Regions from separate parts of the Paenibacillus sp. FSL K6-2393 genome, predicted to be linked through region 3. Evidence: a T-box and tRNA genes for the amino acid it is inferred to sense, from the RefSeq annotation. Region 3 holds a T-box; the other regions hold tRNA genes.
What was found. A T-box is a leader RNA that pairs with one kind of tRNA and senses whether it is charged. The one in region 3 lies ahead of tyrS (tyrosine--tRNA ligase), so its partner is inferred to be a tRNA-Tyr.
Positions count from the first base shown of each region.

Region 1: it has a tRNA-Tyr gene. The T-box ahead of tyrS (tyrosine--tRNA ligase) is inferred to sense a tRNA for this amino acid. The anticodon was not compared.
Region 2: it has a tRNA-Tyr gene. The T-box ahead of tyrS (tyrosine--tRNA ligase) is inferred to sense a tRNA for this amino acid. The anticodon was not compared.

Region 1 covers NZ_JBBOCU010000001.1:1,129,411-1,138,903, reverse strand. Annotated here, with positions in the region: gene MHI14_RS04885 (PspA/IM30 family protein) at 1-7, opposite strand, end outside; gene MHI14_RS04880 (LiaF transmembrane domain-containing protein) at 43-351, opposite strand; gene MHI14_RS04875 (helix-turn-helix domain-containing protein) at 909-3,299, shown strand; gene MHI14_RS04870 (class I SAM-dependent methyltransferase) at 3,738-4,664, opposite strand; tRNA gene MHI14_RS04865 (tRNA-Leu) at 4,834-4,912, opposite strand; tRNA gene MHI14_RS04860 (tRNA-Cys) at 4,919-4,992, opposite strand; tRNA gene MHI14_RS04855 (tRNA-Gly) at 4,999-5,073, opposite strand; tRNA gene MHI14_RS04850 (tRNA-Gln) at 5,078-5,152, opposite strand; tRNA gene MHI14_RS04845 (tRNA-His) at 5,175-5,247, opposite strand; tRNA gene MHI14_RS04840 (tRNA-Trp) at 5,277-5,350, opposite strand; tRNA gene MHI14_RS04835 (tRNA-Tyr) at 5,357-5,442, opposite strand; tRNA gene MHI14_RS04830 (tRNA-Thr) at 5,452-5,527, opposite strand; tRNA gene MHI14_RS04825 (tRNA-Phe) at 5,548-5,623, opposite strand; tRNA gene MHI14_RS04820 (tRNA-Asp) at 5,719-5,796, opposite strand; tRNA gene MHI14_RS04815 (tRNA-Met) at 5,824-5,897, opposite strand; tRNA gene MHI14_RS04810 (tRNA-Val) at 5,915-5,990, opposite strand; tRNA gene MHI14_RS04805 (tRNA-Glu) at 6,058-6,129, opposite strand; tRNA gene MHI14_RS04800 (tRNA-Ser) at 6,139-6,230, opposite strand; tRNA gene MHI14_RS04795 (tRNA-Asn) at 6,234-6,309, opposite strand; rRNA gene MHI14_RS04790 (23S ribosomal RNA) at 6,378-9,305, opposite strand.
Region 2 covers NZ_JBBOCU010000002.1:309,886-319,378, forward strand. Annotated here, with positions in the region: rRNA gene MHI14_RS28455 (16S ribosomal RNA) at 1-701, shown strand, start outside; rRNA gene MHI14_RS28460 (23S ribosomal RNA) at 1,012-3,940, shown strand; rRNA gene rrf (5S ribosomal RNA) at 4,016-4,132, shown strand; tRNA gene MHI14_RS28470 (tRNA-Ile) at 4,171-4,244, shown strand; tRNA gene MHI14_RS28475 (tRNA-Ala) at 4,280-4,355, shown strand; tRNA gene MHI14_RS28480 (tRNA-Asn) at 4,357-4,432, shown strand; tRNA gene MHI14_RS28485 (tRNA-Glu) at 4,437-4,508, shown strand; tRNA gene MHI14_RS28490 (tRNA-Val) at 4,631-4,706, shown strand; tRNA gene MHI14_RS28495 (tRNA-Met) at 4,723-4,796, shown strand; tRNA gene MHI14_RS28500 (tRNA-Asp) at 4,823-4,900, shown strand; tRNA gene MHI14_RS28505 (tRNA-Phe) at 4,916-4,991, shown strand; tRNA gene MHI14_RS28510 (tRNA-Thr) at 5,012-5,087, shown strand; tRNA gene MHI14_RS28515 (tRNA-Tyr) at 5,097-5,182, shown strand; tRNA gene MHI14_RS28520 (tRNA-Lys) at 5,192-5,267, shown strand; tRNA gene MHI14_RS28525 (tRNA-Leu) at 5,274-5,354, shown strand; tRNA gene MHI14_RS28530 (tRNA-Gly) at 5,365-5,439, shown strand; tRNA gene MHI14_RS28535 (tRNA-Arg) at 5,447-5,523, shown strand; tRNA gene MHI14_RS28540 (tRNA-Leu) at 5,541-5,619, shown strand; tRNA gene MHI14_RS28545 (tRNA-Pro) at 5,627-5,700, shown strand; tRNA gene MHI14_RS28550 (tRNA-Gly) at 5,711-5,781, shown strand; gene iolD (3D-(3,5/4)-trihydroxycyclohexane-1,2-dione acylhydrolase (decyclizing)) at 6,175-8,040, shown strand; gene iolE (myo-inosose-2 dehydratase) at 8,094-8,996, shown strand; gene iolC (5-dehydro-2-deoxygluconokinase) at 9,195-9,493, shown strand, end outside.
Region 3 covers NZ_JBBOCU010000001.1:2,857,122-2,866,614, reverse strand. Annotated here, with positions in the region: gene MHI14_RS12675 (hypothetical protein) at 1-368, shown strand, start outside; gene MHI14_RS12670 (YxcD family protein) at 374-652, shown strand; gene tyrS (tyrosine--tRNA ligase) at 811-2,073, opposite strand; T-box leader at 2,190-2,417, opposite strand; gene MHI14_RS12660 (DMP19 family protein) at 2,516-2,965, opposite strand; gene MHI14_RS12655 (Imm63 family immunity protein) at 2,986-3,429, opposite strand; gene MHI14_RS12650 (protein adenylyltransferase SelO) at 3,583-5,052, opposite strand; gene MHI14_RS12645 (nucleobase:cation symporter-2 family protein) at 5,362-6,678, opposite strand; gene MHI14_RS12640 (NRDE family protein) at 6,920-7,699, opposite strand; gene MHI14_RS12635 (Dabb family protein) at 7,746-8,045, opposite strand; gene MHI14_RS12630 (PadR family transcriptional regulator) at 8,064-8,609, opposite strand; gene MHI14_RS12625 (YhgE/Pip domain-containing protein) at 8,681-9,493, opposite strand, start outside.

The DNA of each region.
Region 1 (9,493 bases), 1.7 Mb from region 3:
CACTCATTATGTTCTGTCCCTCCTTTTCATAATCGTGAAAACTTAGTACCGACCACGACGACTGCGGTTATTACTTAGCATTGAGATACCAAAGATGATTAACCCGATCGCGATGATCGGTCCGATCAACCATGCCAGTTTACCCATCAGTGAGATGATACCGATGATGAGAACAATCCAGCCAAGCATCACATTCCCTCGTTTAACTCCGTAGTATCCCAGTGCAATCATCAGGACCGGAATCAGATAACCCATTAAGTGTCCAAGAAGTGGAGTTAACTTTCCGAAGAGGAGTAGTGCACCCAGCGCAATCAATACAATCGCCCAGCCATTTCCCTTATTCAATCTCATAATTGTTGTTCACCGCCCTTTCCATTCGTTCGTTTTAATGTGTTGAGTCATTTGTTCGTTTGTTTCTTGTTTTTTTGTTTCCGTGTTTCTTGTTTAACCTTATGTCCTTATTCTAGGGGATTCCGCGACTTTTCAAAACAGACCGTGGACGGTTTTTCATCCTAGACTCAGGTCGGGGATCTAGTTGGACCTTTGACTGTCCCTGTATAAGACCAACGTTCCACCTAAGCTGAATAACACTCCAGATACCTTCCATTACCCGTATTCAGGCTGCCCTTTAGCCGATATCGACCTGTAGAGAGAATGATGTCCATGTCTCTATTTACGTTCACACTGCAATTTCGTTTCTCATGATTCCGTGTTGGATAGTCAGTCCAAGCCGTTTCTCTAGCCGTTTCTGCAAGATCATCTATCAGCAATCCCTTATCTCTACTTCTATACCCTCTCATAAAATTACTTATTTATCCAAATAAACAAAATTTAGATTGTTCTATATGTAAGCGTTTACTAAAATAGAAAGTGTTACTATTTCTAATGTCAGGGGTGGAACTGAAACTGTGCGACCAATCAGCTATCTCCATAAGATGATCATCTTTGGAATCCTGTTAAGCACCCTGCCCATTTTGTTAACGGGAATTGCCGCATTTATCTATTCATCGAACCAAACTGAGCTGCATCGTACGCAGGCCAACAGACAGTTGCTGGAACAAATGCAATCCAACGTAGAGCACAAACTCGCTACAGTCAGTTATATGCTTGATCAGGCCGTTCGCTCTCCAGTAACCCTCCGTTCCCTGTCTGCTTCTTCTTCACTGGAAGGGAAAGGGCCTTTGCTTGCCGACAAACTACAGAGTGAATTTAAGAATATGAGGTCATGGGAACCTATGCTGGATATTACCCTGGTGAATCAATCTCAGAATTGGCTTATTGATCATGCCGGATTATATCGTAATACGGATTTTCCGCTGGCTCTTCCCATGAAGGAATTGATATCGGATACGCTAACCTCTGGATGGCAGCTCTCCCCTTCATCGGTGTTCAGTAATGATGAGCGTTCACCCGGTACAGGCTGTATTTATCATATTGCCCTTGCGAGATCTATTCCGGATCTAAATACGTCTTCCGATGCTGCTCTGATTGCGGGAATTCCTGCATGCTCTTTGCAAAATACACTTGGAGAAGCCTTCTTAGGCAATGCTGCCTCAGGACTGATCATCTTGAATCGGGAACAACGTATTTTGGTCCATCCCGATCCTGTATACATTGGACAACCTTTGTCTGCCTTAGGATTACAGGATCGGGATACGGAAGACAACATAACCAAACTATCACCCATTACATTTTCAACAGGCTTTGAAAAACGGGAAGTCAAGATCGCAGATACACATTATTCCCTGACATATAGCCCTTCTACCTTAAAAGGATGGACATATGTTCTAATCTCACCTACCAATATTCTGACACAAGAATATATCGATATCGGCTTACACACCTTGTATATCAGTATCTTCTTACTTTTACTTTCATTATTACTCGCCTGGCTCGGCTCCAAGCGAATGCATGTCCCGATTCGTAAACTTTTAACCCAACTTGGTGACAACCATCTGTCCAAAGAAGGAAAAACATTAGCTCAGCAATCACCACCATTTTCTGATGAGTTCGAACAGATTAGAGCAGGAGTCTCACAATTATCTGCCTCTCGCTCCCAATTAGAGAACACACTTAATATGCATCTGTTGCAGATTCGCACTCATTTTATGATGAATCTGTTCCAGGGCAGGAGCCCTGTGCATACTCTTCATGACACCTTGAATGAATATGGCTACACGCATCAGGTTCGGGAATGGCAACAAATTGCTGTTATTACATTACAGGCCGATCTCGTTAATCATACAAAATATAGAGCTAGTGATCGTGACCTCTTATTATTCGCTATTCAAAATATATTGGCGGAAACGGTTGTGCATAACCAACAATTGCTTCCCATTGTGCTGGAACATACGGTAGTCACGGTGATTGGGACCGTTGAACAGGATCAGTTTATTTTTTCACAGCAACTATATGTATTAACAGACCAGTTACAACAACAGATGGATAAGATTCTAACTCTTCAAGTCAGTATAGGATTCAGCCAGCCGCACAGCTCTATATATCACATCCCTCAAGCTTACACAGAAGCTATGGAAGCATTGAGGCATCGGATGAAGCTGGGAACAGGCATTATTTTTCAATATGAGAACATAGATCATTACGCTCCCACTTGGCCCATGACCTACCCGGAATCATTGGAATATTCATTGATCCAAGCTATTCAAAGTGCGGACGAAGTCCAGGCCTCTGCTCTTCTGCAACAACTGCTTGAAGTGATCTTTGGTATGGAGGTTACACCCGAGGAGTATGAGGTGGCTCTTACGAGGCTACTCACGCATATTTTGCAAATGACTCAGGAATCCGGCATACGACTCGGACAGATCTCCCAAGGTCGGGGCTCGATGTTTCATGAACTTCATGGTTTGCAGTACGCTGCTGAAGTTGAGGAATGGTTTAACCATCAAGTCATCTTGCCCATCATCCAGGTTTTTAAAGCAAGACAGTATGCCCAGTATCAACATATATCTGAGAAAATGATTGCCATGATTCATCAAGATTATGATAAGGATCTGACGCTTGAGGAATGTGCTGTTAAGCTTCACTACAATGCCAACTACTTAAGTAGTGTTTTCCGCAAAGAGACAGGCTGTGCATTTAGTGAATATCTGACCAAGTACCGATTTAATATCGCTAAAAAATGGCTTGACGAAAGTGATCTAACCGTTAAAGATATCGCAGCACGACTTCGGTACAACAATCCACAAAACTTTATCCGATCATTTCGTAAATGGGAAGGAATCACCCCCGGCCAGTATCGGGAGCGTAAGCAGAAAGCAGAAGTGTCGAACCGAAATTAGAAAAGGAGTACGATTGTAAGTCGTACTCCTTCGGCCAGCTTGGATACCTCTCCATATGGCTCCCCGAACAGGGCCAGGGCTCGGACCTGTGACAACTCGATTAACCGTTGATTGCTCACCAACTGAAATTTCAGGGAATATGCTTCAGAGATCATCTCTGAAAACGAGGTATGTGTTTTGTTTTTCGTTGTCTCGAACATCTCTAAATAAATGAGGGTCTGGTTCAAAGCGGTCGATGAATTAGTGGCTTCAAAAAAGAGGGAGCTTATAACCTGCACCCTTCACCTACAACTTCACTTCTGCAATCTTAACTTCATATGTTTCACACGTGCATCTTCTTGTTTGGTAGTACGATGCTTCCTAGTGTCATCTTAGACGTTAGACTACATTGTCAGTCTCAATTCCTGATTATCAGTACACGTGCCAAGCTTACGCGAATTATCGCTTATCCTTAGTGCGAACTGTTTTCATATTGGGTTGTTCAAGTTGAATTAGAATTTTGCCAAACCTTGCTCCACGTGAGAAGGTCACCGTACTATCCCTGTACGTATCCCGAATGTACTTCTCAGCCAATCTGAGAGAATCTTCATCGGATGGGAACTCATACGTATTAAGCCATTCTGGCAGCTGCTCGATAATCTCTTTCACCGGTAATTCAAATGAGTTAACTTCTCTCGTAATAATCATCGTATAAGAATAACCCTTCAAATACAGCAACTGTTGGATATACCCCATATCACCGGCCATGTATGAAGAAGTTACTCCCAGTACATCCTTAAGTTCATCCATTAGTGTGTGTTCCTTCTGTCCCGCCATAGTACTTATATACACATACTTCCGGGCGCAATTAATTGCCTGCTCAATCGTTTCCCAATCCGACATCGCCGGACACATGGATGCAAATGCAAAGTCATATTTCTTCTCCCAACCCTTATCCTTAATGGAGATTTCTTCATATCGTTCGTTTACAATTTCGATATTGGATTCCAAAGATGAAGGTATCGTCTCTTTCATAAGGGAGACAAGCAACTCCGAAGGCTCAACTGCGGTCACACTTGCTCCCTTTTCCGCAAAAGGAATGGTAAATATGCCTGAGGCTGCTCCAATGTCCAAAATGGATAACCCTGCAAAATCTACACCCTGATTCTCAATCCAGCCCATAATGCGCTCAGAACGCTGCTTTCCTTCTTCAGTGAACGACTGTGCATGATAATCCCTGGCCCACCGCTCAAAAGCTTCTTCTGTATTAAAGGGGACGCTTTTCTTCTTATATTTTGAACTTCTCGGACGATTCTTCCATGCCTCTTCCCATACAGAAAGATCAAATAACAGATCGGTATCCAATACATTTTTTCCATTAGTCACTCTACTTCACTCCTCTACATTAAAGACTTTACTTATCTACAATATACTTAATATAATCATACGTCAATCTTTATTAACGTCCAACTATCCTTACAATACAAAAAATCAATTTATATAAAATGAAAATAGCCCTACACATTGCATAAGCAACATGTAGGGCTATTCAATATACCGGCGAGAGGACTCGAACCTCCACGGTTTCCCACTCGATTTTGAGTCGAGCGCGTCTGCCATTCCGCCACGCCGGCATATGCTGGAGGCGCCACCCAGATTCGAACTGGGGATAAAGCTTTTGCAGAGCTGTGCCTTACCACTTGGCTATGGCGCCATATTTTGGAGCGGACGACGGGAATCGAACCCGCGACCCTCGCCTTGGCAAGGCGATGCTCTACCGCTGAGCCACGTCCGCATAATGGCTGGGGATATAGGATTTGAACCTATGCATGACGGAGTCAAAGTCCGTTGCCTTACCGCTTGGCTAATCCCCAATAAAAAATGAAAAAACAAAGGGGCGATCGAGGGGAATTGAACCCCCGAATGCCGGATCCACAAACCGGTGCGTTAACCACTTCGCCACGATCGCCACAAAAGGTTATTATCTAAAAAGTTAATTGGCAGGGGCAGCAGGAATTGAACCCACACCAACGGTTTTGGAGACCGTTGTTCTACCTTTAAACTATGCCCCTAAAAACTGGTGGAGGATGATGGATTCGAACCACCGAACCCGTACGGGAGCAGATTTACAGTCTGATGCGTTTGGCCACTTCGCTAATCCTCCAGGATTACATGGTGCCGGCGAGAGGACTTGAACCCCCAACCTACTGATTACAAGTCAGTTGCTCTACCAGTTGAGCTACACCGGCATATTAAATTGTTTTAAAAATGGTGGCTCGGGACGGAATCGAACCGCCGACACGAGGATTTTCAGTCCTCTGCTCTACCGACTGAGCTACCGAGCCATAATAAAGTCTAATCTTAATTCCTTACACTTTATATAGGGCATCAGTGCCATACAGCAGATGTAGTGAACAGTTTGCCTCATGTAAAGATTAAATGGCGGAACCGACGGGATTCGAACCCGCGATCTCCTGCGTGACAGGCAGGCATGTTAGGCCAACTACACCACGGTTCCAGATCACTTTCTCAAAGGAAAGTATAATTGCGGGGGCAGGATTTGAACCTGCGGCCTTCGGGTTATGAGCCCGACGAGCTACCGGGCTGCTCCACCCCGCGTCGTTATAAAGTTTATATGGTGGAGGCTGAGGGGATCGAACCCCCGACCCTCTGCTTGTAAGGCAGATGCTCTCCCAGCTGAGCTAAGCCTCCGAACAACACATTTATGATCATACCATAATCTTGTTGTAAAAATCAACTTCTTTTTTTGAAGTTATTATGACCCGTAGGGGATTCGAACCCCTGTTACCTCCGTGAAAGGGAGGTGTCTTAACCCCTTGACCAACGGGCCTTAATATTATGGCGGAGAGAGAGGGATTCGAACCCTCGAGACGCTTGTGACGCCTACACGATTTCCAATCGTGCTCCTTCGGCCAGCTCGGACACCTCTCCATATGGCTCCCCGAACAGGGCTCGAACCTGTGACAACTCGATTAACAGTCGAGTGCTCTACCAACTGAGCTATCAGGGAATATGCTTCAGAGATCGTTCTCTGAAAACTAGATTCGAAACGAAACACGCGATTTAGAACTTGCATATTTGGATAAGCCCTCGACCGATTAGTACTGGTCAGCTCCATGCATTGCTGCACTTCCACCCCCAGCCTATCTACCTCGTCGTCTTCAAGGGGTCTTACATACTGGGAAATCTCATCTTGAGGGGGGCTTCACGCTTAGATGCTTTCAGCGTTTATCCCGTCCGTACATAGCTACCCAGCGGTGCTCCTGGCGGAACAACTGGTACACCAGCGGTACGTCCATCCCGGTCCTCTCGTACTAAGGACAGCTCCTCTCAAATTTCCTACGCCCACGACAGATAGGGACCGAACTGTCTCACGACGTTCTGAACCCAGCTCGCGTACCGCTTTAATGGGCGAACAGCCCAACCCTTGGGACCTACTTCAGCCCCAGGATGCGATGAGCCGACATCGAGGTGCCAAACCTCCCCGTCGATGTGGACTCTTGGGGGAGATAAGCCTGTTATCCCCAGGGTAGCTTTTATCCGTTGAGCGATGGCCCTTCCATGCGGTACCACCGGATCACTAAGCCCGACTTTCGTCCCTGCTCGACTTGTAGGTCTCGCAGTCAAGCTCCCTTATGCCTTTGCACTCTTCGAATGATTTCCAACCATTCTGAGGGAACCTTTGGGCGCCTCCGTTACTCTTTAGGAGGCGACCGCCCCAGTCAAACTGCCCACCTGACACTGTCCCCGCACCGGATTACGGTACCAGGTTAGAACCTAGATACGATCAGGGTGGTATCCCAACGTTGCCTCCATGGAAGCTTGCGCTCCCACTTCAAAGGCTCCCACCTATCCTGTACAGATCGTACCCAAATTCAATATCAAGCTGCAGTAAAGCTCCATGGGGTCTTTCCGTCTTGTCGCGGGTAACCTGCATCTTCACAGGTATTAAAATTTCACCGGATCTCTCGTTGAGACAGCGCCCAAGTCGTTACGCCATTCGTGCGGGTCAGAATTTACCTGACAAGGAATTTCGCTACCTTAGGACCGTTATAGTTACGGCCGCCGTTTACTGGGGCTTCGGTTCACAGCTTCGGGATTACTCCCTAACCACTCCCCTTAACCTTCCAGCACCGGGCAGGCGTCAGCCCGTATACTTCGCCTTACGGCTTCGCACAGACCTGTGTTTTTGCTAAACAGTCGCTTGGGCCTTTTCACTGCGGCCCCCTCGTGCTATTCACACTACCGGGGCACCCCTTCTCCCGAAGTTACGGGGTCATTTTGCCGAGTTCCTTAACGAGAGTTCTTCCGCGCGCCTTAGAATACTCTTCTCGCCTACCTGTGTCGGTTTGCGGTACGGGCACCTTCACCTGGCTAGAGGCTTTTCTTGGCAGTGTGAGATCATGACCTTCGCTACTACAATTTTCGCTCCCCATCACAGCTCAGCCTTACAATGTGCGGATTTGCCTACACATCAGCCTCACTGCTTAGACGGACATCCATCAGTCCGCGTCACTACCCTACTGCGTCCCCCCATTGCTCATAACGGCTTACGGTGGTACAGGAATTTCGACCTGTTGTCCTTCGACTACGCCTTTCGGCCTCGCCTTAGGTCCCGACTTACCCTGAGCGGACGAGCCTTCCTCAGGAACCCTTAGGCTTTCGGCGGATCAGATTCTCACTGATCTTTTCGTTACTCATACCGGCATTCTCACTTGTATAATGTCCAGCGCTCCTTACGGTACACCTTCAACCCTTATACAACGCTCCCCTACCCCTGATGCAAAGCATCAAGCCATAGCTTCGGTGGTGTGTTTAGCCCCGTTACATTTTCGGCGCAGAGTCACTCGACCAGTGAGCTATTACGCACTCTTTCAATGGTGGCTGCTTCTAAGCCAACATCCTGGTTGTCTGTGCAACTCCACATCCTTTCCCACTTAACACACACTTGGGGACCTTAGCTGATGGTCTGGGCTGTTTCCCTTTTGACAATGGATCTTAGCACTCACTGTCTGACTCCCGGAAGTAAGTCTATGGCATTCGGAGTTTGACTGAGCTTGGTAACCCTTGCGGGCCCCGCACCCAATCAGTGCTCTACCTCCACGACTCTGTTTTCCGAGGCTAGCCCTAAAGCTATTTCGGGGAGAACCAGCTATCTCCGAGTTCGATTGGAATTTCTCCGCTACCCCCACCTCATCCCCGCATTTTTCAACATGCGTGGGTTCGGGCCTCCAGTGCGTGTTACCGCACCTTCACCCTGGACAGGGGTAGATCACCCGGTTTCGGGTCTACGTCCACGTACTAAGTCGCCCTATTCAGACTCGCTTTCGCTGCGGCTCCGGCTCTTCACCTTAACCTTGCACGGGAACGTAACTCGCCGGTTCATTCTACAAAAGGCACGCCATCACCCCTAAAACGGGCTCTGACTTTTTGTAAGCACACGGTTTCAGGTTCTATTTCACTCCCCTTCCGGGGTGCTTTTCACCTTTCCCTCACGGTACTGCTTCACTATCGGTCGCTAGGAAGTATTTAGCCTTGGCAGATGGTCCTGCCGGATTCATACGGGGTTTCACGTGCCCCGCACTACTCGGGATCCGTCTCGGAGGGAACAGACTTTCAACTACAGGGCTTTTACCTTCTTTGGCGGGCCTTTCCAGACCTCTTCGCTTAACCGGTTCCTTTGTAACTCCATGTGAGACGTCCCACAACCCCAAAGAGCAAGCTCTCTGGTTTGGGCTTCTCCGCGTTCGCTCGCCGCTACTGACGGAATCACTATTGTTTTCTCTTCCTCAGGGTACTTAGATGTTTCAGTTCCCCTGGTATGCCTCTACATAACCTATGTATTCAGTTATGAGTAACTGGAAATTACCCCAGCTGGGTTTCCCCATTCGGACACCCCCGGATCAAAGCTTGCTTACAGCTCCCCGAGGCAGTTTCGTTGTTCGCCACGTCCTTCATCGGCTCCTAGCGCCTAGGCATCCTCCGTGTGCTCTTAGTAGCTTAACCATATCGCTCGTGTTCGAGCTGTCACTCCGCTTGGTTTGCTTGCGCAAATCCAAAAGTCGTTCCATTTCGATCACTCGCTCATGCAATCTACCTTATAAACACTTCACTTGTTTACACAAGTTCAGCTAAAAAGGAATGTTCTAATTCGCATTTACTTTCGTTTCGATATCTAGTTTTCAAAGAACAAG
Region 2 (9,493 bases), on a different contig from region 3:
GATACCCTTGGTGCCGAAGTTAACACATTAAGCACTCCGCCTGGGGAGTACGGTCGCAAGACTGAAACTCAAAGGAATTGACGGGGACCCGCACAAGCAGTGGAGTATGTGGTTTAATTCGAAGCAACGCGAAGAACCTTACCAGGTCTTGACATCTGAATGACCGGTGCAGAGATGTACCTTTTCTTCGGAACATTCAAGACAGGTGGTGCATGGTTGTCGTCAGCTCGTGTCGTGAGATGTTGGGTTAAGTCCCGCAACGAGCGCAACCCTTATATTTAGTTGCCAGCATTTCGGATGGGCACTCTAGATAGACTGCCGGTGACAAACCGGAGGAAGGTGGGGATGACGTCAAATCATCATGCCCCTTATGACCTGGGCTACACACGTACTACAATGGCCGGTACAACGGGCTGCGAAATCGCGAGATGGAGCCAATCCCAACAAAGCCGGTCTCAGTTCGGATTGCAGGCTGCAACTCGCCTGCATGAAGTCGGAATTGCTAGTAATCGCGGATCAGCATGCCGCGGTGAATACGTTCCCGGGTCTTGTACACACCGCCCGTCACACCACGAGAGTTTATAACACCCGAAGTCGGTGGGGTAACCGCAAGGAGCCAGCCGCCGAAGGTGGGATAGATGATTGGGGTGAAGTCGTAACAAGGTAGCCGTATCGGAAGGTGCGGCTGGATCACCTCCTTTCTATGGAGAATCGTTTCCCGAGTGGAAACATTCAAATAGCAGACTAGATCTGCACAAACTACTCACTCGTTGTTCGGTTTTGAGAGCTCAAACTCTCAAAACAGCTTGCTTTTGCATGGAGCTTGTTCTTTGAAAACTAGATATCGAAACGAAACAAACGCGAATTAGAACATTCCTTTAAGCTGATCTTGTGTAAACAAGTGAAGTGTTTTTATAAGGTAGATTGCACGTACGATGGTATCGAATGGGAGCGACTTTTGGCTTTGCGTAAGCAAAACAAGGGAAGCGAGCAGTCGAAACCGGAGCACGAGGTTAAGCTACTAAGAGCACACGGAGGATGCCTAGGCGCTAGGAGCCGATGAAGGACGTGGCGAACAACGAAACTGCCTCGGGGAGCTGTAAGCAAGCTTTGATCCGGGGGTGTCCGAATGGGGAAACCCAGCTGGGGTAATTTCCAGTTACTCATAACTGAATACATAGGTTATGTAGAGGCATACCAGGGGAACTGAAACATCTAAGTACCCTGAGGAAGAGAAAACAATAGTGATTCCGTCAGTAGCGGCGAGCGAACGCGGAGAAGCCCAAACCAGAGAGCTTGCTCTTTGGGGTTGTGGGACGTCTCACATGGAGTTACAAAGGAACCGGTTAAGCGAAGAGGTCTGGAAAGGCCCGCCAAAGAAGGTAAAAGCCCTGTAGTTGAAAGTCTGTTCCCTCCGAGACGGATCCCGAGTAGTGCGGGGCACGTGAAACCCCGTATGAATCCGGCAGGACCATCTGCCAAGGCTAAATACTTCCTAGCGACCGATAGTGAAGCAGTACCGTGAGGGAAAGGTGAAAAGCACCCCGGAAGGGGAGTGAAATAGAACCTGAAACCGTGTGCTTACAAAAAGTCAGAGCCCGTTTTAGGGGTGATGGCGTGCCTTTTGTAGAATGAACCGGCGAGTTACGTTCCCGTGCAAGGTTAAGGTGAAGAGCCGGAGCCGCAGCGAAAGCGAGTCTGAATAGGGCGAATGAGTACGTGGACGTAGACCCGAAACCGGGTGATCTACCCCTGTCCAGGGTGAAGGTGCGGTAACACGCACTGGAGGCCCGAACCCACGCATGTTGAAAAATGCGGGGATGAGGTGGGGGTAGCGGAGAAATTCCAATCGAACTCGGAGATAGCTGGTTCTCCCCGAAATAGCTTTAGGGCTAGCCTCGGAAAACAGAGTCGTGGAGGTAGAGCACTGATTGGGTGCGGGGCCCGCAAGGGTTACCAAGCTCAGTCAAACTCCGAATGCCATAGACTTACTTCCGGGAGTCAGACAGTGAGTGCTAAGATCCATTGTCAAAAGGGAAACAGCCCAGACCATCAGCTAAGGTCCCCAAGTGTGTGTTAAGTGGGAAAGGATGTGGAGTTGCACAGACAACCAGGATGTTGGCTTAGAAGCAGCCACCATTGAAAGAGTGCGTAATAGCTCACTGGTCGAGTGACTCTGCGCCGAAAATGTAACGGGGCTAAACACACCACCGAAGCTATGGCTTGATGCTTTGCATCAGGGGTAGGGGAGCGTTGTATAAGGGTTGAAGGTGTACCGTAAGGAGCGCTGGACATTATACAAGTGAGAATGCCGGTATGAGTAACGAAAAGATCAGTGAGAATCTGATCCGCCGAAAGCCTAAGGGTTCCTGAGGAAGGCTCGTCCGCTCAGGGTAAGTCGGGACCTAAGGCGAGGCCGAAAGGCGTAGTCGAAGGACAACAGGTCGAAATTCCTGTACCACCGTAAGCCGTTATGAGCAATGGGGGGACGCAGTAGGGTAGTGACGCGGACTGATGGATGTCCGTCTAAGCAGTGAGGCTGATGTGTAGGCAAATCCGCACATCATTAAGGCTGAGCTGTGATGGGGAGCGAAAATTATAGTAGCGAAGGTCATGATCTCACACTGCCAAGAAAAGCCTCTAGCCAGGTGAAGGTGCCCGTACCGCAAACCGACACAGGTAGGCGAGAAGAGTATTCTAAGGCGCGCGGAAGAACTCTCGTTAAGGAACTCGGCAAAATGACCCCGTAACTTCGGGAGAAGGGGTGCCCCGGTAGTGTGAATAGCACGAGGGGGCCGCAGTGAAAAGGCCCAAGCGACTGTTTAGCAAAAACACAGGTCTGTGCGAAGCCGTAAGGCGAAGTATACGGGCTGACGCCTGCCCGGTGCTGGAAGGTTAAGGGGAGTGGTTAGGGAGTAATCCCGAAGCTGTGAACCGAAGCCCCAGTAAACGGCGGCCGTAACTATAACGGTCCTAAGGTAGCGAAATTCCTTGTCAGGTAAATTCTGACCCGCACGAATGGCGTAACGACTTGGGCGCTGTCTCAACGAGAGATCCGGTGAAATTTTAATACCTGTGAAGATGCAGGTTACCCGCGACAAGACGGAAAGACCCCATGGAGCTTTACTGCAGCTTGATATTGAATTTGGGTACGATCTGTACAGGATAGGTGGGAGCCTTTGAAACGTGAGCGCCAGCTTGCGTGGAGGCAACGTTGGGATACCACCCTGATCGTATCTAGGTTCTAACCTGGTACCGTAATCCGGTGCGGGGACAGTGTCAGGTGGGCAGTTTGACTGGGGCGGTCGCCTCCTAAAGAGTAACGGAGGCGCCCAAAGGTTCCCTCAGAATGGTTGGAAATCATTCGAAGAGTGCAAAGGCATAAGGGAGCTTGACTGCGAGACCTACAAGTCGAGCAGGGACGAAAGTCGGGCTTAGTGATCCGGTGGTACCGCATGGAAGGGCCATCGCTCAACGGATAAAAGCTACCCTGGGGATAACAGGCTTATCTCCCCCAAGAGTCCACATCGACGGGGAGGTTTGGCACCTCGATGTCGGCTCATCGCATCCTGGGGCTGAAGTAGGTCCCAAGGGTTGGGCTGTTCGCCCATTAAAGCGGTACGCGAGCTGGGTTCAGAACGTCGTGAGACAGTTCGGTCCCTATCTGTCGTGGGCGTAGGAAATTTGAGAGGAGCTGTCCTTAGTACGAGAGGACCGGGATGGACGTACCGCTGGTGTACCAGTTGTTCCGCCAGGAGCACCGCTGGGTAGCTATGTACGGACGGGATAAACGCTGAAAGCATCTAAGCGTGAAGCCCCCCTCAAGATGAGATTTCCCAGTATGTAAGACCCCTTGAAGACGACGAGGTAGATAGGCTGGGGGTGGAAGTGCAGCAATGCATGGAGCTGACCAGTACTAATCGGTCGAGGGCTTATCCAATAGCAAGTTCTAAATCGCATGTTTCGTTTCGAATCTAGTTTTCAGAGAACAACACTCTGAAATGTAAGCTACGCGTTTGGTGGCGATGGCGGAGGGGTTCCACACGTACCCATCCCGAACACGACCGTTAAGCCCTCTAGCGCCGATGGTACTTGGACCGCAGGGTCCTGGGAGAGTAGGACGCCGCCAAGCGAAACCCCAATGGGGTATTTTTTTTCGAAAATTGATAAGGGCCCTTAGCTCAGTTGGTTAGAGCGCACCTCTGATAAGGGTGAGGCCGGTGGTTCGAGTCCACCAGGGCCCATAGCAAGACCACAACAAAGAAATACACCAGAGTATGGGGCCATAGCTCAGCTGGGAGAGCGCCTGCCTTGCAAGCAGGAGGTCAGCGGTTCGATCCCGCTTGGCTCCACCATTCCCTGATAGCTCAGTTGGTAGAGCACTCGACTGTTAATCGAGTTGTCACAGGTTCGAGCCCTGTTCGGGGAGCCAGTAAGGCCCGTTGGTCAAGGGGTTAAGACACCTCCCTTTCACGGAGGTAACAGGGGTTCGAATCCCCTACGGGTCATAGCAATACCTATTGCTTCAACAAGGGATGAGAATCCCAAAGGTTCGTCGGAGGATGTACTTCGATAGCAACAGCTTCGCAGTCTCGAACGAAGTGAGAGTATCCCCTACGGGTCATAAAATGGAGGCTTAGCTCAGCTGGGAGAGCATCTGCCTTACAAGCAGAGGGTCGGGGGTTCGATCCCCTCAGCCTCCACCATATAACTTTATAACGACGCGGGGTGGAGCAGCCCGGTAGCTCGTCGGGCTCATAACCCGAAGGCCGCAGGTTCAAATCCTGCCCCCGCAATTATACTTTCCTTGAGAAAGTGATCTGGAACCGTGGTGTAGTTGGCCTAACATGCCTGCCTGTCACGCAGGAGATCGCGGGTTCGAATCCCGTCGGTTCCGCCATTTTTATTCTAGTAAGGCTCGGTAGCTCAGTCGGTAGAGCAGAGGACTGAAAATCCTCGTGTCGGCGGTTCGATTCCGTCCCGAGCCACCATTTATAACACCATGTAATACGCCGGTGTAGCTCAACTGGTAGAGCAACTGACTTGTAATCAGTAGGTTGGGGGTTCAAGTCCTCTCGCCGGCACCATGTAATCCTGGAGGATTAGCGAAGTGGCCAAACGCATCAGACTGTAAATCTGCTCCCGTACGGGTTCGGTGGTTCGAATCCATCATCCTCCACCAGTTTTCTATGAGTCATTAGCTCAGTTGGTAGAGCACCTGACTTTTAATCAGGGTGTCGAAGGTTCGAGCCCTTCATGACTCACCATTATATGCGCGTGTGGCGGAATTGGCAGACGCACTAGACTTAGGATCTAGCGTCTTTGACGTGGGGGTTCAAGTCCCTCCACGCGCATCCCTTATTTGCGGAAGTGGCTCAGCGGTAGAGCATCGCCTTGCCAAGGCGAGGGTCGCGGGTTCGATTCCCGTCTTCCGCTCCAATATTTTGCGCCCTTAGCTCAGCTGGATAGAGCGTTTGACTACGAATCAAAAGGCCGGGAGTTCGAATCTCTCAGGGCGCGCCATTATAACTTCATATTTTGCCGGCGTGGCGGAATGGCAGACGCGCTCGACTCAAAATCGAGTGGGAAACCGTGGAGGTTCGAGTCCTCTCGCCGGTATAGATAACGGGATGTAGCTCAGCTTGGTAGAGCACCTGGTTTGGGACCAGGGGGTCGCATGTTCAAATCGTGTCATCCCGATTGTTGTTATGCGGGTGTAGTTCAATGGTAGAACTTTAGCCTTCCAAGCTAATAGCGTGGGTTCGATTCCCATCACCCGCTTAAATATTTAAAAGAAAGAGATGGTACTCACCGTCTCTTTCTTTTTTTTGCATTCATAGGTTTATTGGTAATTTAGTACGTGGTGCTCTCAGAGAGTATATGGCTCTTTATCCTGTACCAGGATGTATTCCGCACTTGCATAAATTTCCCCACCTTAAATTTGTCCTTGTTAATTGTGGACGCTATTCAAATGGAACAGATCTAACGCACCGTATAACGCCTGGATATACTCTTCTTTATCACATTTTATAAAAACGCTTACAAAAATAGCTTGCGTAAATCATTAACCTGTAATACCATATCAATTAAGCGCTTAACCTTTAGGGGTAAGGCGTTTAAACTTAACGTAGATTAAGCGCTTAACCCGTAAAGGAAAGGACGGCGATCAAACTCATGAAAACAATTCGACTAACGATGGCTCAGGCACTGCTTCGATACCTGGATCAGCAATATATCTCGGTTGACGGGGTGGAAACCAAGTTTGTGAAGGGAATCATCGGTATTTTTGGACATGGCAACGTAACAGGCATTGGAGAAGCGCTGGAGCGCAGTCCGGGAAGCCTAACGTATATGCAAGGGAAGAACGAACAAGGTATGGTGCATACGGCAGCGGCCTATGCCAAGCAGAAGAACCGTAGACAGATCTATGCATGCACTACATCCATTGGACCTGGTGCTTTGAATATGATTACAGCAGCGGCTACTGCAACGGTGAACCGGATTCCGGTTTTATTGCTTCCAGGAGATAACTTTGCTACACGGGAACCAGACCCGGTACTGCAGCAGTTGGAAGTGAGCAGTGATTATACAATCTCAGCCACTGATCCATTCAAAGCCGTCAGCAAGTACTGGGATCGCATTGTTCGTCCCGAACAGCTGATGATTGCTGCTACACAGGCCATGCGTGTGCTTACCGACCCGGCAGAGACGGGAGCTGTTACGCTCGCGCTACCGCAGGATGTGCAGGCAGAGGCGTACGATTATCCTGAATCGTTCTTTGCCCGCAAAGTACATTATCTGGACCGTCGCCCCCCGGTACAGGCAGCCATTGAACGGGCCACGGAGCAGATTGCTCGTGGTAGCAAGCCGCTGCTCGTTGCAGGCGGCGGTGTGTTGTACTCTGAGGCGTCCGCCCAACTCGTGGAGTTCGCCGAGGCATTTGGTATTCCGATCGCCGAGACGCAGGCGGGCAAGAGCGCAGTTTCTTGGGACCACCCACTGAATGTGGGGGCCATCGGGGTTACAGGTTCTCTAGCAGCCAACAGGCTGGCGAGAGAAGCGGATGTGGTGATCGGCGTCGGTACTCGTTTCTCCGATTTTACGACGGCGTCCCGCTCTGCTTTTCAACATCCGGAAGCTTCATTCATCAACATTAACCTGAACGGCATGGATGCCGCCAAGTTAGGCGGGGAAGCCATTCTGGCAGATGCTCGCGAAGGATTGCAGGCTTTGCAGAAGGAATTGCAGCAAAGACAATACCGCAGTGCATATGGTGCATCTGAAATCGCTGATCTCCGCGCTGAGTGGAATGCAGAAGTGGATCGGCTGTATGCAGCTCAACATGAAGCAGGGCTGGCACAGACTACAGCAGTCGGCATAGTTAATCGGACGATTGATCCTTCCTCCGTTATTGTGTGTGCGGCAGGCAGTCTGCCAGGAGACCTGCATCGTCTGTGGCGTGCGGCTGAACCAAAGACGTATCACATGGAGTATGGATTCTCCTGTATGGGGTACGAGGTAAGTGGAGCGTTCGGAGCAGCACTTGCCGAGCCGGATCGTGAAGTGTACGCCATGGTCGGTGATGGCAGTTATCTGATGCTGCATTCGGAGTTTGTGACCAGTTTGCAGGAACAGAAGAAGATGACCGTTCTCTTATTCAACAACAATGGATTCCAATGTATTCATAATTTGCAGCGGGAACATGGTAGTGACGGGTTCGGCAATGAGTTCCGTTATCGGGAATCCGAGAGTGGACGACTGACCGGGGATTACATGCCAATGGACTTTGCAGCTCACGCCCGAAGTATGGGAGCAAAATCCTATAGAGCGGAGACAGCAGAACAGCTGGAACAGGCACTCCGAGATGCGAAGAACGAAACAGTGAGTACGTTAATTGAGATTCCGGTCGTGCCTGGAAGCAACGCAGGTGGATACGAGTCGTGGTGGAATGTAGGTGTTCCAGAAGTATCTGCCGAGGAAAAGGTAGTTCATGCTCATCACACGATGCAAGCCAACCGTGCCAAAGCAAGACCGATTTAATCCGGTTTAATATAGTGAACCATAATGTTGAACGACAAAGGAGACGTGGAGCAATGAGCAAGCTGCCATTCCAGCTTGGGATTCATCCGATCAATTGGGTCGGTGAAGATGTGAAGGAGCATGGTGATGCGACAACGTGTGCACAGATTCTGGATGACATTCAGCGTCTTGGGCTGACAGGCACAGAGATGGGACGCAAATATCCAACCGATCCTACTATTTTGCGTGAGGAATTGAGTAAAAGGAATATCAAGCTGGTCTCTCAGTGGAAATCAGTACTTTTCTCCGATCCGGCGTATCGTCAGTCAGAGCTGGACAGTTATCGCAGACATGCGGAATTTTTGCAATCAATGGGCAGTAAGGTGATCAGTACGGCCGAAGTAGGCGGGTCACTTCATTTTGATCCAAGACGGACACCGAATGAAAAAGAAGTACTCAGACTCAATGAATCTGAATGGCATATCCTTGCTGAAGGGTTGAACGAAGCAGGAGCTATTGCACGTGAACATGGGTTGAAGCTTACGTACCATCATCATGGAGGCACAGTGGTAGAGCAACCGGATGAGATTGATCGACTGATGGAGTTGACGGACCCTTCTCTCGTGTATCTACTCTATGACACAGGTCATGCCTACTATGGCGGAGCCGATCCACTTGAACTGCTGCGCAAACATTATGATCGGATCGCTTATATCCATCTGAAAGATATCCGCCCGCATGTGCTGGATGAAGCACGCGCGGAGCAATCTGACTTTGTCGGCTGTATTCGTAGAGGTGTGTTCACCGTACCAGGAGATGGATGCATTGATTTTGCACCAATTCTGCAAGAACTGATCACACGAGGATACGATGGCTGGGCGATGCTTGAAGGAGAACAGGACCCTGCGATTCATAACCCGTATGAGTATGCGAAGCGATCTTTGAACTATATGGAATCGTTATACCAACACAGCTGATTCGTTCAGCATTGCAGCGGTCAGAGGCACACCTATGAAGTGAAAAAGGAAGAAGGCCAGCAAGAGTATAATGTTACGATTGGAAAATAAAACTGACCTACTCTAGCCGTTTACAAGTTCTTACGATGGAATGAGTAGCTAGTCTAGATATCCATATACAACATGGAAAATCCCGCCACAGAAAGGGGCTCACATGCAATGACTTATGTATCCTTTCCGGTATCCAGGAAGAAGGATTTCACCGCGATTGGCCGCTTGTGCATCGACTTGAACGCTAATGAGATCAATCGCCCGATGGAAGAGACGATGACGTTCACGAAGTATGTTGGCGGCTCTCCGGCCAATATTACGATTGGCATGTCCAGACTGGGTATGGAGACGGCTTTTATCGGTAAGATCGCCAATGACCAGATGGGCAGATTCATCCAGAGTTATTTGGAGAAGAACGGCATCGACACATCAAATGTAGTTACAGATGACACCGGAGCGGTGACGGG
Region 3 (9,493 bases):
GTTATACCAACACTCCTAAGAAATCCGACTCCAACAACAACGTGAATCAATCCAATTCCGGTAATAACTCCGGTACTGGTGCAGCTGCAACCCGTGGTGGTGGATTCTTCGGCGGTGGCGGAGGCTTCATGAAAGGCATGATGCTTGGTGGTCTTGCTGGTATGATGTTCGGCGGACTGTTCGGTGGCATGGGCGCCCTGGGTAACATCCTTGGATTGCTCGTGAACGTTGCAGCAATTATGTTGATTGTTATGCTGGCTATGGCACTCTTCAGAGCCATCTCCAATCGCCGCAAACCTGCAGCGGATGGTCGTTATGACCGTCGCAATGATCGTGATGATGACCGTAACAGAAACGGACGGTACTAATCTCTATGGTTCTGAGCATGGATGAAATTGTGAATGCAATCTGTATTCATATGGCAGAACGTAAGGGTGTACGTCCAACCGATGTGAATGTAGAACTGAGCTGGGAAGAAGATACAGGTTATTCCGCTGAAGTTTGGATCCAAGGACGCAGTCAATATCTGGTCGAGTCCAATATGATTGAAGCGATTCTTCGCTACCTGCACAGTGAATACAACATCCGGGCGTACCGTGAGAATGTACGACTTGATCTGGATGAAGAAATCACAGCGATCGTTAATCAATAAACTATAGGTCAAGTAATGACCTCTTATACTAAAGACCGTCTCCCTTCTGTCGCCTGACAGAGATGGAAGACGGTCTTTTTGTTTCTGTATTTGTATCTTTATTTGTGTGTCTATTCTAGTCTCTATACGTGCCTGTGTTACGTACTATTTCTTGGAAACTACGATTGAAGTTTGACCAAGCTGTAGTTCTTCTTACCTTTACGGATAATGATGAATTTACCGCCAATGGCGTGTTCTGCCGACACTGTGAATTCAAGCTCCGTGATTTTCTCACCATTCATGGAGATCGCACCTTTGGTGACATCCTCACGCGCCTGGCGTTTGGATGGCTCCAGGCCCAGATCTACGAGCCAGTCCACGATATTTTTCGCTTCGCCGTCCGTCTCGAATGTTGGCATTTCCTTGAATCCCTGCTCGATTTCATCCGCCGTCAGGGAACGGATATCACCACTGAACAGCGCCGCTGTAATACGTTTAGCCTGTTCCAGCATTTCTTCGCCGTGAACGAATTTTGTCATTTCTTCCGCGAGTGCTTTCTGTGCTTCACGTCTGTGCGGCTCTGTCTCTACCTTTTCAGCCAAAGCTTCAATTTCTTCTTTGCTCAGGAAGGTAAAGTATTTCAGGTATTTGATCACATCACGGTCATCTGTATTCGCCCAGAACTGGTAGAATTCAAATGGTGTCGTTTTGTTCGGATCAAGCCAGATTGCTCCGCCAGCTGTTTTACCAAATTTCGTACCGTCGGATTTGAGCATGAGCGGAATAGTCAGACCGTACGCCTTCGCTTCAGATCCTTCTTTTTTACGAATCAGATCAAGACCACTCGTGATATTCCCCCATTGATCAGAACCGCCGATTTGAAGCTGTACATCTTCGTTCTGGAACAGGTGCAGGTAGTCGAGTGATTGAAGGATCTGGTAGGAAAACTCGGTAAACGAAATTCCGCCTTCCAGTCTGCTCGCAACTACATCCTTAGCCAGCATGGTGTTGAGGTTAAAGTTTTTGCCGTAGTCACGCAAGAATTCAATGACATTGATCTTGTGCGTCCAATCGTAGTTGTTCACCATGCGAACCTGATTATCACCGTCTGTTACAAACAACTTCTTCATCTGTGCTGTCAGTGCATCCACATTCTCCTGCACTTGCTCCATCGTTTGCAAAGAACGTTCTGCCTGACGACCACTTGGATCACCAATCGTGCCTGTAGCTCCACCAATCAGAATGACTGGACGATGTCCTGCCAGTTGAAACCGTTTCAGCATCATGAAGGGAATGAGATGTCCGATATGCATGCTATCCCCCGTAGGGTCAACGCCACAGTACAATGAAACTGATTTGGTTTCGGTCAACTCACGCAGTCCCTCTGCATCCGTCTGCTGGTTAATGGCGTCACGCCACTGTAGTTCATCAATAATATTCATTCGTATAACCCCTTTTCTATCCTCAAGATTCAGTCATGATCTACGTTAAATTACGAAATAACACGCTGGAACGGCTTTTTTGGACACAAAAAAATCGCCTCCTTGTCTTCATTAGACACAGGGACGATTATCATAACCGTGGTACCACCCAAATTGCATGGACAACACGTGACCTTAACACGTTATCCATACCACTTTTGGCAATATATCGTTTGCCCATCCGCTTGGCATTACCCAAGTACTCCAGAGTGTAATTCGCAGCCCTTGTATGTATCAGGTTCCATCAACCCCTGACTTTCTGTAACAGGGACAAAGCCGCTACTGCGCTCTATCAACGTGATTCATGTATTCAATTTATAGCAAGTATAGCCGAACGTTTCAGTCATTGCAAGACCAAGTATTAATCATTGAACAGAACAACGGATGCATAGTTGAAACCAGATTATATAATCATCATGTTCAATTTTCCGTGATAATAACCATGGGCTTTCTCCGCGATCTGATCCTCATTTTTCCAAAACTGCTGGTCCAGCGCATCTAACTGCTGCTCTTGTTCCTTTTTCAGGGATTTAGGAATATCCCACAGCTCAGTAAGCCTTTCATCCTCTTTCAAGTGCTCAATGCAGCCGTATGCTGACGTTATGATCTCCACGACTTGAGTCGCACCAATGATATGTAATGCCCGCAACGCGTAACGGTACACCTCTTCCCCCCAGTTACAGAAAAACTGTATAAAACCGCCATTAAAGATATCCGCCTCTAACAGCCATAAAGCAGCAATGTCCTGCTCGTTCGAAGTCAACGAAGCCCAGCCATGTTCAGATTCATTCTTTTTCTCGACAAATAACACAGCATAGTCATACCATACATCATTAATATCTTGCTCACTCACGTTACACACCTCACTTTTCTTTATGCCATGCTCTTTAACTCCTGACGTTTACCCGTCTGATGCCAATGTAAATACGGATTACCGATCTGCTGGAAGGCTTCCAGAACCCCCCTGTTCAGGTCCTTCATCACATCATTTGTATAGTTCAAATGCGTCTCTTTATTATCCACGCCATGTCTTTCCAACAACCCTACATGCGTCGCAGTGAAAATAATATCTGCCAGCAACCAATAGATGACTTCATCCGGCTGTTTCACCCGTTTCTCCAATGAGACAAGACCACGTTCGTATATTCGAACGATATACGTATCTTCTCCACTCTCTACATAGGGCACACCATCCCATTTAAAGCTCTCAAACAAGCGGTTAACATAGTTCTGCATCTGTTCCCTAGGGAAAGATGTACGCTCTAAAAGCTGTAAAAGGATGTCTGCCAATTGTTGTTTGCTTAACATGTTGGACATGAATGCACCTGCCTCTGTAAAAGTAAATCTCTACTTCTCTAATTATTGCATGACATTCTCCAAATTCAATACCCTCGTTGGATTCTAACGTCGAAGACAGAATGAAAAATGAAAAAGCTGCCCAAGGCAGCCTCTTCATTCCATACTGTTCAATCAGGTTCCACAAAAAGTCTGATACGAAGTATTGCACTGTGCTGGCAATTCGGCATATTCAGCCTGCTCAGGTGAGTGAGCGAACGGGTCTGAAAGAACTACCAAAAGCTTCTGCATTACGCTAAGATCTCCGTGGTTCTCCGCTTGCTCAAGGGCTTCCTCGACCCGATGATTTCGGGGAATGACGGCTGGATTGCTTGTTCTCATCAACTGTTGAGAGACTTCCTTCTCCTCTTGCTGTCTGTCCAATCTTGCTTGCCACCGCTCATGCCATTCAGCAAATTCTGGCGTGCCAAACAAAGCTGTCCCTTCCAACCTATCAAAGGTCAAAGCCAGGAACGTATTGTTGTAATCTGCACTATGCTTCTCCATAAGTTCAAGAAGATCCTTGATCAGCGCTTCATCTTCGGCCTCTTCATCCAACAAGCCCAATTTGGCACGCATTCCCTTGAGCCAATGATGATGGTACAATTCAGAAAATTGTGCCATAGCATCCTGAGCGAGTTGCACCGCCTGTTCTTCATCTTCATGCAACAACGGCAGAAGTGTCTCGGCAAAACGAGCCAAATTCCACCCGGCAATATACGGTTGATTACCATAAGCATAGCGACCTTGCCTGTCAATGGAGCTGAATACGGTTGAAGGATTGTAAGCATCCATAAAGGCGCACGGACCATAATCGATGGTCTCACCACTAATGGCCATGTTATCCGTGTTCATCACGCCATGAATGAATCCAACATGCTGCCACTGGGCAATGAGAGCCGCCTGCCGCTTAATCACTTCCTGAAGGAGCAGAAGATAACGATTTTCGACGTGAGCAACCTCAGGATAATGTCGATTCAATGTGTAATCAGCCAACGCCCGGAGATCTTCAATAGATCCCCACCTTGCTGCGTACTGAAAGGTTGCTACCCGGATGTGACTGGAAGCCACCCGGGTTAATATAGCCCCAGGCCGCTCTGTTTCGCGGATAATGTTTTCTCCTGTTGATACCACCGCCAGACTGCGTGTCGTTGGGATACCCAGTGCATACATCGCTTCACTAATAATATACTCTCGCAACATGGGCCCTACAGCAGCACGTCCATCTCCTCCACGAGAGTACGGTGTTCTTCCTGAACCTTTCAGCTGGATATCCACTCGCTCGCCCTGTGGCGTAATCTGTTCACCCAGCAGCAAAGCACGTCCATCACCAAGCATGTTGAAATTTCCGAATTGATGTCCTGCATAGGCCTGAGCCAGAGGCTCAGCTCCTTCCGGAATCAGGTTACCTGCAAAAATTTGTGCTCCTTCCTCACTGTCAAGAGACTCCACATCCAGTCCCAAGCTGGAAGCAAGCAGTCTATTAAAAATGATTAGCTTTGGTGATTGAACAGGCACTGCGCCCTGACTTGTATAGAAGGGTTGCGGTAACTCCGCATAACTATTCTCCAAGTTCCACCCTTTGTTCAATGTTTCTTGTTGCATGTGATCACAACTCCTTTTCTGCACAAGGGATATCCCTTGGTTATATTGTAGCCTTGTGAACCGATGCTCATTTATGTAGTCGCATGGAAATTCAATTCAAGAGGATGTTGACTTAAACGAACATATTAAATGTTCTTGATGAAACTTTAGCATATTTGCATGCCTTTTGCATTCCTCATGAATCGTAAGCAAAAAAAATCCAAGAGGTTTCTTTGCCAAGTGGAATCATTGTCTTTCATTCCACTTCCCAGAAAACCATCTTGGATCTATTCCACTTACTACCAGATGACACGTCTGTTATTACAAGGATTACGTGTGTGCTTCTTGAGCCTGTATAGGCTGTACTGGCAAGCTCTCTTTTTTCAAAGCGAGGTTAAAGAAGACATTAAGCAGGATCGCTGACAGGCTTCCCGTGATAATACCATCGCTAACAATAATCCGAATACTCTGAGGAAGCTGGGCAAACAGATCGGGTACAGCAGTAACACCGAGCCCAAGCGAAACGGAGCAAGCCACGATTAATAGATTGGATTGTTTTCCAAAATCAACGTTTTGCAGCATTTTGATCCCGGATGAGACGACCATTCCAAACAGGACAACAGTCGCTCCTCCGAGGACAGCACTTGGAATAATGGTTGCAAAAGCAGCTACCTTTGGAATGAGTCCCAGAAAGACCAGGATACCTCCGGCTGCAACAACAACATTGGTCGTTTTCACTTTGGAGAGCTGAACCAAACCAACATTCTGTGCAAATGTATTGTATGGAAAAGCATTAAATATGCCGCCCAGGACAAACGCGAGACCTTCTGCGCGATATCCCCGTGCCAGATCTTTTTCGTTGATCGGTTGATCACAGATTTTGCTCAAAGCCATAAATACACCTGTTGATTCGATGATAACGACTGTACCTACAATAATCATTGTAATGATTGGGCCGATTTCGAAGGTAGGCCAACCAAAGTAAAAGGGTTGAGGTAAATGGAACCAAGAGGCTTCCTGTACAGCGGCAAAATTTACTTTTCCCATGAAGGCTGCGATGAGGGTCCCCACGATAATACCAAGGAGAACAGCCAGAGATTTAACAAAACCGCGAGCATATCGATTCAGGATTAGAATGAACAGTAATACACCAAATGAAAGCGCCAAATTGTCCAAACTTCCGAAATTCTCGCTGTTTGCTCCACCAGCCATATTTTTAATACCGGTTGGAATTAACGCAAGACCGATGATCGTTACCACTGTACCAATCACAACTGGCGGAAACAATTTGACGATTTTGCTGAAAAACACAGCAAAGATGACGATAAATAAACCCGCTGCAATGATCGACCCATATATGGCAGGAATTCCGTATTGCGATCCAATCGCTATCATGGGTGTCACCGCTACAAAAGAACTTCCGAGCACCGCTGGCAGACCAATACCCAAGTACTTGCCTTTCCGAGCCTGAAGCCACGTTGCAATCCCACACGTTAACAGGTCAATGGAAACCAGATACGCCAACTGCTCTGCAGTCAGATTTAGTGCTCTGCCCACAAGCAAAGGCACCAGAATTGCTCCCGCATACATCGCTAATACGTGCTGAATCCCGAGTGAAAAAACTCTCATCTTTTTGGTTTCTTTCATCCCACGTTGCCCCCCTGAAATTAGAATCAACTGAACCACTGCAAAATCATGTTATGTTGATTCACATTATATAAACTATTCAGGGAAGTTCCATGATTCATAACATAGAATTGTGATAAGAGATAAAGAGCCCAACTAAAATTGGGCATGTTATACAAAAGGTATTCTCATACCGTTTATGTCGCGTTATATAAGTTGACACATTAATGCATAAGGTCTGAACATCATTTATTTCATATTCTCAGCTTGTCCAGTTGAGAGGATTAATGTTAAAACGTTGCTCGATTACCTCTCCGTTCTGGTGAACCATCTCCGTAAAAAACACTTCTTCTCTGTTCATCAGAACAACGGATGAAGCTCTGGTCCCATAGTCGAATTTCTCACTTCTAACGAAGATGGGTGATAACAAACGTTCCCACTCCAATGGAACGCCTGTATGAGGCAAAAGTTCATCCACTGAAGGATCTGCAATTTGCAGCAAACCTAATATTTGTTCTGTCAGGGTATCTTCGTCTTCCCCTTGGATGATTTTCTCCAGCCCTTCTTTTCCACGTTTCACCTTGGGCCAATCTGTATTAATCAAGTGATTACTAATCCCGTATATTCCCGGTTTCAACTTCATCACAACATTACCCACATTAGAATAATAATAGAGGTCGTCAGGATCACCCACTAACAAATTGTAGCCAGGATAATCATTGCGACTTTGCTCCGCATGTTGTATAAATTGCTCAGGTGTGGACGTTCCTTTTAAAAAGTCAGCAACCAGATCTCCTCTTGAGCCCTTGGCCTGTACCTCTTCATTTGGATCACGATAATTCGTAACAGCAGCCAGACGCCCACCTGTTGTTACCCCCATCCAGGTTCCCATTTTCGACAAATCCCGGCCAGCCAATATATGAGGATAGTCTTCCCAATAGTGTGCTTGAGCCGTAGGTCTGTGATAGAATTCATCCCTATTTGATCCCAGAATAAACGGATACTTTGGATGCATGTTGTAAGCAAATAAAATTAAACACATGGGAATCTTCAACTCCTATATTCGTTAACCCTCTGATAACGTGGCTTTATATCGCATAATCAACTACAATGACATCTTCCACCCAACCATCCAGGGAAGCTACAAATGCCTGATGAGCAGGATGTGGTCCATAAGCGCGCAATGCGTCCTGATCTTCAAACGTCACTCTCAATCCAATCGTATAACCTTGAATACGGTCCGTTTCTTCCGTTGTATTGATTCCTGCGGTCAGCGTGACAATTCCCGGGATTTGTTCCTGTAGTGCGAGCAATTGAGCCACCCATTCCTGTTGTTTGGCTAGCGTGGTTTTACCGTTAAATTTAAAAACAACTAAATGTTCAAACATCTTGTTATTCCTCCTCTGTTAATTCTTTGCTACTCTATTTTCAACATGTTTTCGCAGTTTCTCCAACCAGTTGATATCGCTTTGAATACTCTGATAAGCATGATCTCTCATTAATAACAGAGCATCTTTCAGCTCCCCTTTAGTATCCATCTGTTCTGGGGTATGAAGCTCAATATACTCTATTTTCTTTTTCATCTTTTCGATAATATCCTCAATCAGGTAAGCAATCTTCTGATTGTCCACCTTATCCAGGTTGACCAACGCAGCGTACAGTGACTGCACATTCGTAAACTTCTGGAAGACCTTATATATGCTTTCTTCAAGTGACTGTCGCCCTTTTTCGGTGATTCCATATGTCGTTTTGTCCGGTCGATTTTCAGTCTGTATCGTTTCTACCTTCTCGATCAGGCCCTTCTTCAGCAACACTTCAAAATTATAGTAGATAGTGCCTTCAGTAATTTTGGCGTCGGTTTGATCCAGATGTTTACCAATACGCTTCTTAATATCATAAGGGTAATAATTCCCTTCACTTAGTGCACCGAGTATAAATATTTGAATCGACATTGTGACTGCCCCCATTCTGCTCATCCAAGGGTACAGCTTGGTCCTAATCGCCTACCCTCATAACTTCTATTTTATATCATAACGGGCTGTTGTACAGGCTCCTGTGTTGTATCGATCTGTTTGGCTTTTTTGAAATGATGGATGGCCGTATTGATAATAAAGGCTCCCACACCCACCAGTGCCAGTCCGACCGCATATTCTACTGTTTTCCCTCCGCCGAAGAGAATATTATAATCCAGATGTGTTGAATGGAACATCGGTGTAATCTGACTTACGAATTTGAAATATCCTGGCATCATCTCCGGTGACATGGACGTCCCGTTCGCAATGGATTGGCTGAGTACAAAGATCATATTGATCAGCATTCCACCTTGACCGAGAAGCATGATAAAGATACTTGTGAACTCAATCGACACAAACAGCTGCAAGCTGTGTACCATCCACATTTTCAAAAACACTTCCACCCCATACCCCTGCACCATAAAATAAATGCCGATCCCTACAAGTGGAGCAAGGATGGAAATAAGCAGGTTGGCTCCTCGCATTGCAAAGAATGCTTTCCATTTCCCCATCTGTCCTTGAAGATGCTGCATTCCGCCAATGCTTTGCATCGCATAGATCATAGCCCCGACATACAGCGCCATGGTGATGAACATCGGTGCCATCTGATTCTGCATGCCTGCTGGTTGCGGGTTACTCAGAACGATGTCAGATGACACTTTTCCCATAGTGGATTCCACAATCTGCTTCGATTGCTCCGCTGGAACCTGCATACTGCTCAGCACCCCCTCGAAGCTCTGTGCCTGAATCTGAGTTCCCATCTGCGCAGTAATTTCAGCAGCTACATTTTTCATGGTGCTTGTAATTGTTGTTGGGTTCGATTC